DNA from 3 places in the Streptomyces sp. NPDC058289 genome. Region 2 is predicted to be linked to each of the others. Evidence: riboswitches for the same ligand, from Rfam matches in the RefSeq annotation. Region 2 holds a riboswitch; each other region holds the start of a gene.
The links. Region 2 has a riboswitch for cyclic di-AMP ahead of ACFVX6_RS13155 (M23 family metallopeptidase). Riboswitches for the same ligand answer to the same signal wherever they lie in the genome.
Positions count from the first base shown of each region.

Region 1: linked by a shared signal. The riboswitch ahead of ACFVX6_RS01205 (peptidoglycan DD-metalloendopeptidase family protein) and the one ahead of ACFVX6_RS13155 (M23 family metallopeptidase) in region 2 are both predicted to bind cyclic di-AMP.
Region 3: linked by a shared signal. The riboswitch ahead of ACFVX6_RS00550 (transglycosylase family protein) and the one ahead of ACFVX6_RS13155 (M23 family metallopeptidase) in region 2 are both predicted to bind cyclic di-AMP.

Region 1 is NZ_JBHVYI010000002.1:65,378-68,610, reverse strand. Features, by position in the region: gene ACFVX6_RS01210 (tyrosine-protein phosphatase) at 1-814, opposite strand, end outside; cyclic di-AMP (ydaO/yuaA leader) riboswitch at 1,130-1,325, shown strand; gene ACFVX6_RS01205 (peptidoglycan DD-metalloendopeptidase family protein) at 1,330-2,322, shown strand; gene ACFVX6_RS01200 (winged helix DNA-binding domain-containing protein) at 2,389-3,233, shown strand, end outside.
Region 2 is NZ_JBHVYI010000020.1:81,000-84,232, reverse strand. Features, by position in the region: gene ACFVX6_RS13160 (GntR family transcriptional regulator) at 1-379, opposite strand, end outside; gene ACFVX6_RS13155 (M23 family metallopeptidase) at 563-1,357, opposite strand; cyclic di-AMP (ydaO/yuaA leader) riboswitch at 1,370-1,529, opposite strand; gene ACFVX6_RS13150 (M16 family metallopeptidase) at 1,756-3,123, opposite strand; gene ACFVX6_RS13145 (M16 family metallopeptidase) at 3,156-3,233, opposite strand, start outside.
Region 3 is NZ_JBHVYI010000001.1:124,583-127,815, reverse strand. Features, by position in the region: gene eno (phosphopyruvate hydratase) at 1-434, opposite strand, end outside; gene ACFVX6_RS00550 (transglycosylase family protein) at 755-1,465, opposite strand; cyclic di-AMP (ydaO/yuaA leader) riboswitch at 1,468-1,640, opposite strand; gene ACFVX6_RS00545 (transglycosylase family protein) at 1,917-3,035, opposite strand; gene ACFVX6_RS00540 (cytochrome P450) at 3,179-3,233, opposite strand, start outside.

The DNA of each region.
Region 1 (3,233 bases), on a different contig from region 2:
GCAGCCGGTCGCGGAGCCTGTCGAGGGTCTCGGGCGCGAGCCCGAGGCCCTCGACGAGGTAACGCTCCACGCCGCCCCACTCCTCGTCGATGGCGTCGAAGGCCGTGGTCAGATACGGGGCGCGGGCGTCGAAGAGCGGGGCGAGCAGCTCCATCACCTCGGGGGCGCGGGCCTCGGGCGCATCGCTGCCCCGGCGGACCCGGTAGCGGTTGTGCGGGGCGTTCGACTCCAGGTAGTCCGCGACGATCGCCTCCCGCTCGACGCCCAGCGCGAGCAGGGTGACCGCGATCGACAGGCCGGCCCGGTCCTTCCCGGCGGCGCAGTGCATGAGGGCCGGGACGCTGTCCTCGGCGAGCGCGTGCACCACCCGGCTGTGCTCGGCGGTGCGGGTCCGGATGATCGTCCGGTACGAACGGGACATCCGCGCGGCGGCCTTGCCCTCGCCCAGGATCTCGCGGAGCTGTGCCAGGTCCCCGTCGCGGACCATCTTCCAGAACTCCCGGCCGTCGGCCGGATCCGACAGCGGAATGCCGACGTTGCGCACGCCGGGCAGCTCCACGTCCGGACCCTCCAGCGCGTGGTCGGCGCCGTTGCGGAAGTCGAAGACGGTGTGCAGCCCGAGGGACCCGAGGAACTCCGCGTCGCTTTCGGTGGCATGCGCCAGATGTCCGCTTCGGAACAGTCGTCCCGACTTGACCCGTCGACCGTCCGTGGTCGGCAATCCGCCCACGTCGCGGAAGTTGCGCACTCCGATCAGTGTCGGCTCCTGCGGCACCAGATCGGTGTGGGGACTCTGGGGTATCGGCTGGGTCACCGGGCTCCTCCGTGTCTTCGTCGTTGATGGTGTCCGAATTACGCCACTTGGCGGCAACTTGCCCTAGCGAGAGGCGAGATCGGACACGCCCCCGTGAGCCAGATCATACGGTGACGGTGAGTGGCTGATCGCGAATGGCGAATTGCCTTGCCGGGGCGGTTGTTGAAGGTGCGGAATGGACGCAGGGTGACCGGAATTCCGGCGGCTCGTCATCTTCAAGATTCTGTTGGGGAATTCATGACTTGTTCCCTGCGGCCGGACTCGATTACGTTCGCGATCGATCCGGACGGACCGCCTAATCCTGCCACCGACCGGAAACCGCACCCGACTATTCACGCGCGTGGCAGGAGCGGGGGAACCAGGTAAGCCGCTGTTCCGGATCTCCGGTTGAGATCTTTACAACGGGACAGCTCGGGGTGAAGCCGTACATGTGCTGTTCATCGGCACAGGGGCGGCCGGACATCTCCAGTCCGAACCCGACAGCTCACCTCGCAGGCGTCGGAGAGGAATTCGACATGTCCGGAACGGGTAAGCACCGCCGTCCCAAGTCCCGCTCGATATCCCGCGGGTTCGCCGCCGCGGGCACCGGTGGCGCGGCCCTCGCGCTTCCGCTGCTCGGCGCCACCGGCGCGCACGCCGCGGGTGTCCCGGCCGCGGCGCCCGCCGCCGCTCCGGTCCAGGCCCCGCAGGCCGTGGCTCTGCAGGCCGCCGCCGCGCTCCAGGCCGCGCCGGCCGCCGCGCAGGGCGCCCCCACCGTCTACACCGTGGTGCCGGGCGACTACCTCTCCAAGATCGCCGAGCGCCAGCACCTCACCGGTGGCTGGGAGCAGCTCTACGCGGACAACCTCGAGGCCGTGGGCACCGATCCGTCGCTGATCCACCCGGGCCTCCGGCTCACGCTCGGCGCGAAGGGTGCGGCTCCGGCCGCGGCGGCCGAAGCGCCGGCCGAAACGCCGAAGCGGGCCAAGAAGTCTGCTTCCTCCCCTTCCTCCGGTTCTTCCACTTCTGGCGATTCGTCGGATTCCTCCGATGGGGCCGCCGCGCCCGCCGCCAAGGCACCCGTCGCCAAGGCGCCCGCCAAGCAGCAGGGCGGCTCCACGTCGACCGGCTTCGTCGCCCCGGTCGGCGGCGGCACCTCCACCGCGTACAAGACCGCCGGCTCCATGTGGTCCAGCGGCTACCACACCGGGGTCGACTTCGCCGCGAGCTCCGGCACCACCGTCAAGGCGGTCGGCGCGGGCACCGTCGTCTCCGCCGGGTGGAGCGGCTCGTACGGCAACGAGGTCGTCATCCGGCACGCCGACGGCAAGTACAGCCAGTACGCGCACCTCTCCCAGCTGTCCGTCTCGTCCGGCCAGAGCGTCACCGGTGGCCAGAGCATCGGGCTCTCCGGCTCCACGGGCAACTCGACCGGCCCGCACCTGCACTTCGAGATCCGCACCGGGCCCTCGTACGGCTCGGACATCGACCCGCTGGCCTACCTCCGGTCGAAGGGCGTAAGCATCTGAATCCGAGGCGCTGTCGGAGGTGCCGGTTAGGCTGCACGTTTCGACAGGGGACGGGACGGTCGTGGCATGAAGGTCAGCGCCAGGGAGCTCAACCGCTCCACCCTCGCACGGCAGTTGCTGCTGCGGCGCGAGGCGATGGGCGTCGGTGACGCGGTCCGCCGGGTGGTCGCCCTGCAGGCGCAGCACGCGGCCTCGCCCTACCTCGCGCTGTGGAACCGGCTCGCCGGTTTCGACCCGGCCGACCTCGACGCCGCCTTCACGGGGCGCGAGGTCGTCAAGTCGACGCTGATGCGGCTGACCCTGCACGCCGTGCACGCGCAGGACTACCCGCCCTTCCGGGAGGCCGTGCAGCCGTCCGTACGGGCCGCCCGGCTCGGGACCCGCTTCACGGACTCGGGGCTGACCGCCGAGGACGCCGACGCCCTCGTGCCGGAGCTGCTGGACTTCGCCGACCGGCCCCGTACGACGGCGCAGTGCGAGGCCTGGCTCGGACAGCGGCTGGGAGCGGCGCCGCAGCCCGGAGCCTGGTGGGGGTTGCGGCAGTACGCGCCGCTGCTGCACGCGCCCACCGCCGCGCCGTGGTCGTTCGGGGAGCGCCCGTCGTACGTGGCGCCCCCCAGCCGCCCGCGCACGGTACCGGCGGACCCGGAGGCGGCGGAGGAGTCCCTGCGGACGCTGGTCCTGCGCTACCTGGAAGGATTCGGGCCGGCGTCGGCGGCGGACGTGGCGCAGTTCTCGCTGGTCCAGCGGGCCAGGGTCCGCCAGGCGCTGCGCGCGCTGGAGCTCTCCGGAAGGCTCGACCGGCTGGTGGGTCCGGAGGGCGAGGAGCTCTTCGACGTCCAGGACGCACCGCGTCCGGAGGAGGACACGCCCGCGCCGCCCCGGCTGATGGCCATGTGGGACAGCGTGCT
Region 2 (3,233 bases):
CCAGGGAGCGCAGATCCTCCCCCTGGCCCCTCCTGGCCCGCTCCTGGCCCAGCCTGACCAGGCCGCGCAGCACCTTGAGGTGGGCCTCGCTGCGCCGCCGGGCCGCCCGGGCGGCCGCGAGGGGCTCCAGGAGCATCCGCAGCTCCAGGAGGTCGGCAGCCTCCTGCTCGGTCGGCTCGGCCACGCAGGCACCCGCGTGCCGGCGGGTGGTCACGAACCCCTCGGACTCCAGCGTGCGCAGCGCCTCGCGCACCGGGACGCGCGAGACCCCGTACCGGCGGGCCAGCACCTCCTCGGTCAGCCGGGCGCCGGGCCCGAACACCCCGGAGACGATGTCGTCGCGGACCGCTGTGCATACCGTGTGCGCGGGAATACGCAAGACCGGACCTCCGCCTTTTTCGTATGGCTGTGCGCGTTGCGACTCTATTGCAACACACGATAATTTCCGAGGACGGCCGGAAATACGAAACATTCACACACCGCGAAGCACGAAGTACGACGAAGGCCCCGACTCTGAGAGCCGGGGCCTTCGCGGAAGACGTGTGGTGCGGAGCGCAGCGGGTCAGACGTTGACGCCGTGCGAGCGCAGGTACGTGACCGGGTTGATGTCCGAACCGTAGTCGGCGCCGGTGCGGGCCTCGAAGTGCAGGTGCGGGCCGCTGGAGTTGCCCGTGGAGCCCGACAGGCCGATCTTCTGGCCCGGGGTGACCTGCTGGCCGACGGAGACGCTCAGCGAGGACATGTGGCCGTACTGGGTGTACGTGCCGTCGGCGTGCTTGATGACGACGTTGTTGCCGTACGCACCGCCGTAGCCCGCCTCGACCACGGTGCCGAGGCCCACGGCGTGCACCTCGGTGCCGGAGGCGGCGTGGAAGTCGATGCCCGTGTGGCTGCCGGAGGACCACATGCCGCCACCCGCGTGGTACTGGGTGCTGACGTAGGTGTCGTCGAGCGGGGACACGAAGGTGTTGAGGCGCTTGCGCTCCTCTTCGCGGGCGGCGCGCTCGGCGGCCTCGCGGTCGGCCTTGGCCTGGGCTTCGGCCTTCGCCTTGGCCTCGGCGGCCCGCTGCTTGGCGTCGGCCTCGGCCTGCGCCTTGGCGGCGGCGGCCTCGGCGGCCCGCTGCTGGGACTGGGCCTGGGCCTCGACGTCACCGGCGAGCTCGTCGGCCACCACGATGGTGTTGAGGGTGCCGGTGTCCTCGATGGAGGGGGACTGGTCCGCGGCGAACGCGGGACCGGCCAGGGAGCCGACGACACCAGTGGTGGCGAGGGCGGCTATGCCGGCATATCCGGCGGTCTTGCGGCTCAGACGACTCGAACCACGGTGCTTGCCGGCAACGCGACTGCCAAACGCCATGAAGGGGCTGATCCTTTCCTTCCCTCTCGCCTACCGGGTTAGCTGACGGGTTCGGAGCAGGAAGGTCTCCTACGGGCCCCCTCTTGCGAGGCGGTCCGATTCACCCCAGGGACACAAGTGGGTCCCCGGCTCCCCAGGCTCGCGCCTGACGGGGACTCGGCGATCGCTGTCCGGTGCCGCGGACGCGGCGGTTACAACTGACGAACAGCACGGCCGACGCTAGGCGGATCATCAGTCAATCGCCAAACAGACACGCCCTTTTGTTGCGTACGCCACACCACATACAAGCAACCACACCACTAAAGGGACATCGAGCCCAAAAAGGGCCCTGGTGGACAATCCACCAGGGCCCCTTGAACAGCGGGCCAGTTGACGGCCCGCCGGAGATCAACTGACGATCAGTTGGTGACCACGGTCACTGCGCCGATCCCGAGGGCCCGCACCGGCTCCTCGATCTGCGAGGCGTCGCCGACCAGGACCGTGACCAGACGGTCCACCGGGAAGGCGTTGACGACCGCCGAAGTGGCCTCCACCGTCCCGGTTTCGGCCAGCCGCGCGTACAACTGCGCCTGGTAGTCGTCCGGCAGCTCCTGCTCGACCTGGTCGGCGAGGGTGCCCGCGACGGAGGCGGCCGTCTCGAACTTCAGCGGGGCCACCCCCACCAAGTTCTGCACGGCCACGTCCCGTTCGGCGTCGGTCAGGCCGCCCTCCGCGAGGGTGCGCAGCACCGTCCAGAGGTCGTCCAGGGCCGGGCCGGTGTTGGGGGTGTCCACCGAGCCGCTGATGGCGAGCATCGAGGCGCCCTTGCCGTCGGCGGTGGAGCGCAGCACCTGGCCGAAGGCGCGCACGCCGTACGTGTACCCCTTCTCCTCGCGCAGCACCTTGTCCAGCCGGGAGGTGAGCGTGCCGCCCAGGCAGTACGTACCGAGCACCTGGGGCGCCCAGACCCGGTCGTGCCGGTCCGCCCCGATGCGGCCGATCAGCAGCTGCGTCTGGACCGCGCCGGGCCGGTCCACGATGACCACGCGGCCCGTGTCGTCCGCGGTGATCGGCGGAACCGGGCGCGGGGCGGTGGTGTCGCCGGTCCACGCGCCCAGGGTGTCGGCCAGGACGGCGTCCAGGTCGATGCCGGTCAGGTCGCCGACGACCACCGCGGTGGCGGTCGCGGGGCGCACGTGGGCCTCGTAGAAGGCCCGTACGGCCGCGGAGTCGATGCGGGCGACCGTCTCCTCGGTGCCCTGGCGCGGGCGGGACATCCGCAGGGTGGCCGGGAAGAGCTCCTTGGAGAGCTGCTTGGCGGCGCGGCGCTGCGGGTTGGCGCTCTCGTGCGGGATCTCGTCGAGCCTGTTGCGCACCAGGCGGTCGACCTCGGCGTCGGCGAAGGCCGGCGCGCGCAGCGCCTCGGCGACCAGGCCCAGCGCCTTGTGCAGGCGGGAGGCCGGGACCTCCAGGGAGACCCGCAGGCCGGGGTGGTCGGCGTGCGCGTCGAGGGTGGCGCCGCAGCGCTCCAGCTCGGCGGCGAACTCCTCGGCGGAGCGCTTGTCGGTGCCCTCGGACAGGGCGCGCACCATGATCGTGGCCACGCCGTCGAGGCCCTCGGGCTCCGCGTCGAGCGGGGCGGCGAGGTTGATCTCGACCGCGACCACCTGCTGGCCCGGGCGGTGGCAGCGCAGCAGGGTCAGGCCGTTGGCCAGTACCCCGCGCTCGGGGGCCGGGAAGGCCCACGGCTGCGGCTCGCCGGCCTCGGGGCGCGGGTGGAAGGTCATCGTGACGGCTGCGGTGTCGGCTGCGGTGTCGCTCACTGCTCCGCCCCCTCGTTCTCGTCGCTCGCGTCGGTCTCTTCGATGTCATCGGCTGCGTTGGCTTCGAGCGGCTC
Region 3 (3,233 bases), on a different contig from region 2:
GGCAGCAGGTGCGCGTTCGGGCCGCCGAGGTAGCGGAAGAGCGGGAGGTCGGAGGCCTCGGACGCGGCGTGCGCGACGGCGAGGGAGACACCGAGGATGGCGTTGGCGCCGAGGGAGCCCTTGTTCTCGGTGGCGTCCAGGTCGATCATCGCCTGGTCGATCAGGCGCTGCTCGGTGGCGTCGTAGCCGACGAGCTCCGGGCCGAGCTGCTCGATGACGGCGAGGACCGCCTTCTCGACGCCCTTGCCCATGTAGCGGTTGGGGTCACCGTCGCGGAGCTCTACGGCTTCGAACGCTCCGGTGGAGGCGCCGGACGGGACTGCAGCACGGCCGGTGCTGCCATCGTCGAGGCCCACCTCGACCTCGACCGTGGGATTGCCTCGGGAGTCCAGGATTTCCCGGGCTACGACGACGTCGATGGACGGCACGAGCATCTCCTTCTGGGATGTGACGCTGGGTGTGCGGTGGCATGTCAGGCCGTGGGATGGCCTTGCCGCTTAGAGCCTAACCGGCTCCGGGCACTCGGCCAGCCGACCGCCCGGGTCCTGGGACGAAAAAGGGCCTGAATGCCCCTCTTACAGGACATAGGACCCTTGATCATCGGCGATCCGGAGGGTCCGTCAGGCCGAGCGCGCCCGCACACAGCACCGCCCGGCGCGAAGGGGGTTGCGCGCCGGGCGGTGGAATTACGTGGTGGAGCTACGTGTGGAACTACTGCGCGTCGCCGAAGCGGCCACGACCGTTCTCACATGTTTCAGCTGAGGTTCAGCTTCTGACCCGGGAAGATCAGGTCGGCGTCCGAGACGATGTCCTTGTTGAGCTCGAAGAGCTTCTCCCAGCCACCGGACACGTTGTTCGCGTCGGCGATCGCACCCAGCGTGTCGCCGGACTTGACCTCGTAGGAGCCGTTGCCCGTCTTGGGGGCAGCGCTCTTGGGGGATTCGGGCGCGACGGCCGGACGCTCGGAGCGGGTGGTCGGAGCCTCGACGCGCTTGGTCTCCTTCTTCGGCTCGGCCTTCTTCTCCTGCTTCGGCGCAGCCTTCGGCTGGGTCTTCGGCTTGGAGGGGGTCTCCGCCGAGCCGCCGGTGTAGGAGGAGTTCGACAGGCCCACGCCACAGGACGGCCAGGCGCCCTTGCCCTGGCCCTTGAGGACCTTCTCGGCGATGGCTATCTGCTGCGACTTGGAGGCCTGGTTGGCCTGCGCGGCGTACGACTTGCCGCCGTACGCGGCCCACGTGGAGGACGAGAACTGCAGGCCGCCGTAGTAGCCGTTGCCCGTGTTGATGGACCAGTTGCCGCCGGACTCGCACGCGGCGACGCGGTCCCATTCACCGGCGGTCGCAGCGGAAGCGGTGCCCGCGGCCATCAGCGGCGCGGCCACGGCGACGCCGGCGACACCGGCGAGCGTGACGATGCGGACGGCCTTGGAGCCGCGACGGTGCTTGCCCTTGCCCGAAAGCAGCATGGAGTTCTCCTCACCGACGCCTACGAGGTGAGCTGTCGGGTTCGGGCGAGTGAGTGCCCGGCCGAGCGACCTAGCGCTTGGCTTAACCCCTAGCCGGCTGATGTGACCGTCTCTCAACGGCCGCTACCGGCGCCTACCTTGGTTCCCCCGCTCCTGCCTTCGGCGCTTTACGCGACGAGTGTTCCCTCCGTCCGCCGGCAGGATTCGGCGATGCGGTCGAAGGAGCCCGCGGTGGCGAGCGATTCAGAAGGTAGACAGGTCTCCCCCCGATGTTCAACGAGGAACATCGGGGGGAAGCGGTGCCTACTTGCGCTCCCCGGAAGGGTGTTTGCGCAGGTGAGGGCGGGGTTTGCGGAACCGTCCGGGCCGGACACGCCAGTTGACCTGAAGAGACACATGTCTCACTTACAGAAAACGGACAATCAGCTGGTTCCGGACGCCTTAAGTGCCCTTATTGGTGCGTTAGATCCAGGTTCTGACCGGGCTTGATCAGGTCTGCATCGCCGCCGATGACCTGCTCGTTGGCCTCGTAGAGCCCCTTCCAGCCGCCCTTCACTCCGTTGGCGTCCGCGATCGTGATGAGGCTGTCGCCCGCCTTCACGGTGTACGTCGGCTCCGACGAGGCGTCAGGCGCGGCGGGCGTCTCGACCGCCGCCTGGCCGCGGTGCTTTCCGCCGCCCTCGGTCGCGCCGGGGGTCGCCGGAGCGCTCGGGGCAGCGGAATCGCCGGGGGCGGCCGGAGTCGTCGGGGCCGTGGGATCAACCGGGTTGACCGGAATTGCCGGAATGCCTGGGTTCACCGAATTGCCAGGGTTCGTCGGGTTCGCCGAGTCCCCCGGAACCGACGGGGTCACGGGAGCCGTCGGGTCCACCGGCGCGGTCGGGTCCACGGACGGCGGCGGAGTCGTGGGGTCCGCCGGAGTGACGGGGCCCACCGGGGCGGTGGGGTCCACGGGGCTCGTGGGAGCCGTCGGGTCGCCCGGGAGCCCGGGAGGCGGTGCCTGGAGGTCCGGAGCGGGCATGACGGGCAGTTCGCCGGGCACGCCGATCGGATAGTCCGGAAGTGGCGACTCCGACGGGGCCGACGGAGCCGGGCTCTCGGGCGTCGGGGCACCGAAGTCCGTGGACGGCTTGCCCGTGCCGGTGTGGGGCACGGAGTCGTCCGGGCGGGACGGGGCGGGGGTGGCGGATCCGGAACCGCTGGGCAGACCCGGGTCCACCACGGCGGCCGGCGCGTCCTGCGTCAGACCGGCCGGCACTCCGCACAGCGGCCACGCCTGGGGGCCCTGGGAAGCCAGTACCCGTTCGGCCACGGCGATCTGCTGGGAGCGGCTGGCGAGGTCGGCGCGCTCGGCGAAGTCGAGCCCGCCGGCGTTCTTCCACTGCTCCTGGCTGAACTGCAGCCCGCCGTAGGTGCCGCCGCCGAAGTTGGCACTCCACGTGCCACCGCTCTCACACTCGGCGACCTTGTCCCATGTGGAGGTCTCCGCGGCGCTCGCGCCGGTGGCCGCGAGCAGCGGCAGGGCGAGTGCGGTGCCGGTGACTCCGGCGGTGACGACAAGTGCGGGCACTTGTCGGGGGCGTCTGTGGCGGCCGTTCCCGGAACGCATGAGGCTGCACCTTTCGCATAACGGCGGGGTAACGGCAGAACCTAGTCGCCTTCGAACGCCTGTCACAAGTTTGGGCAGTCAACTGACTTCAGGTCAGGCCGGTTTCAGGCGTTTTGGGCTGTGGATTCGGCCGTGAAGCGGACCGGGAGCGTCCGCAGC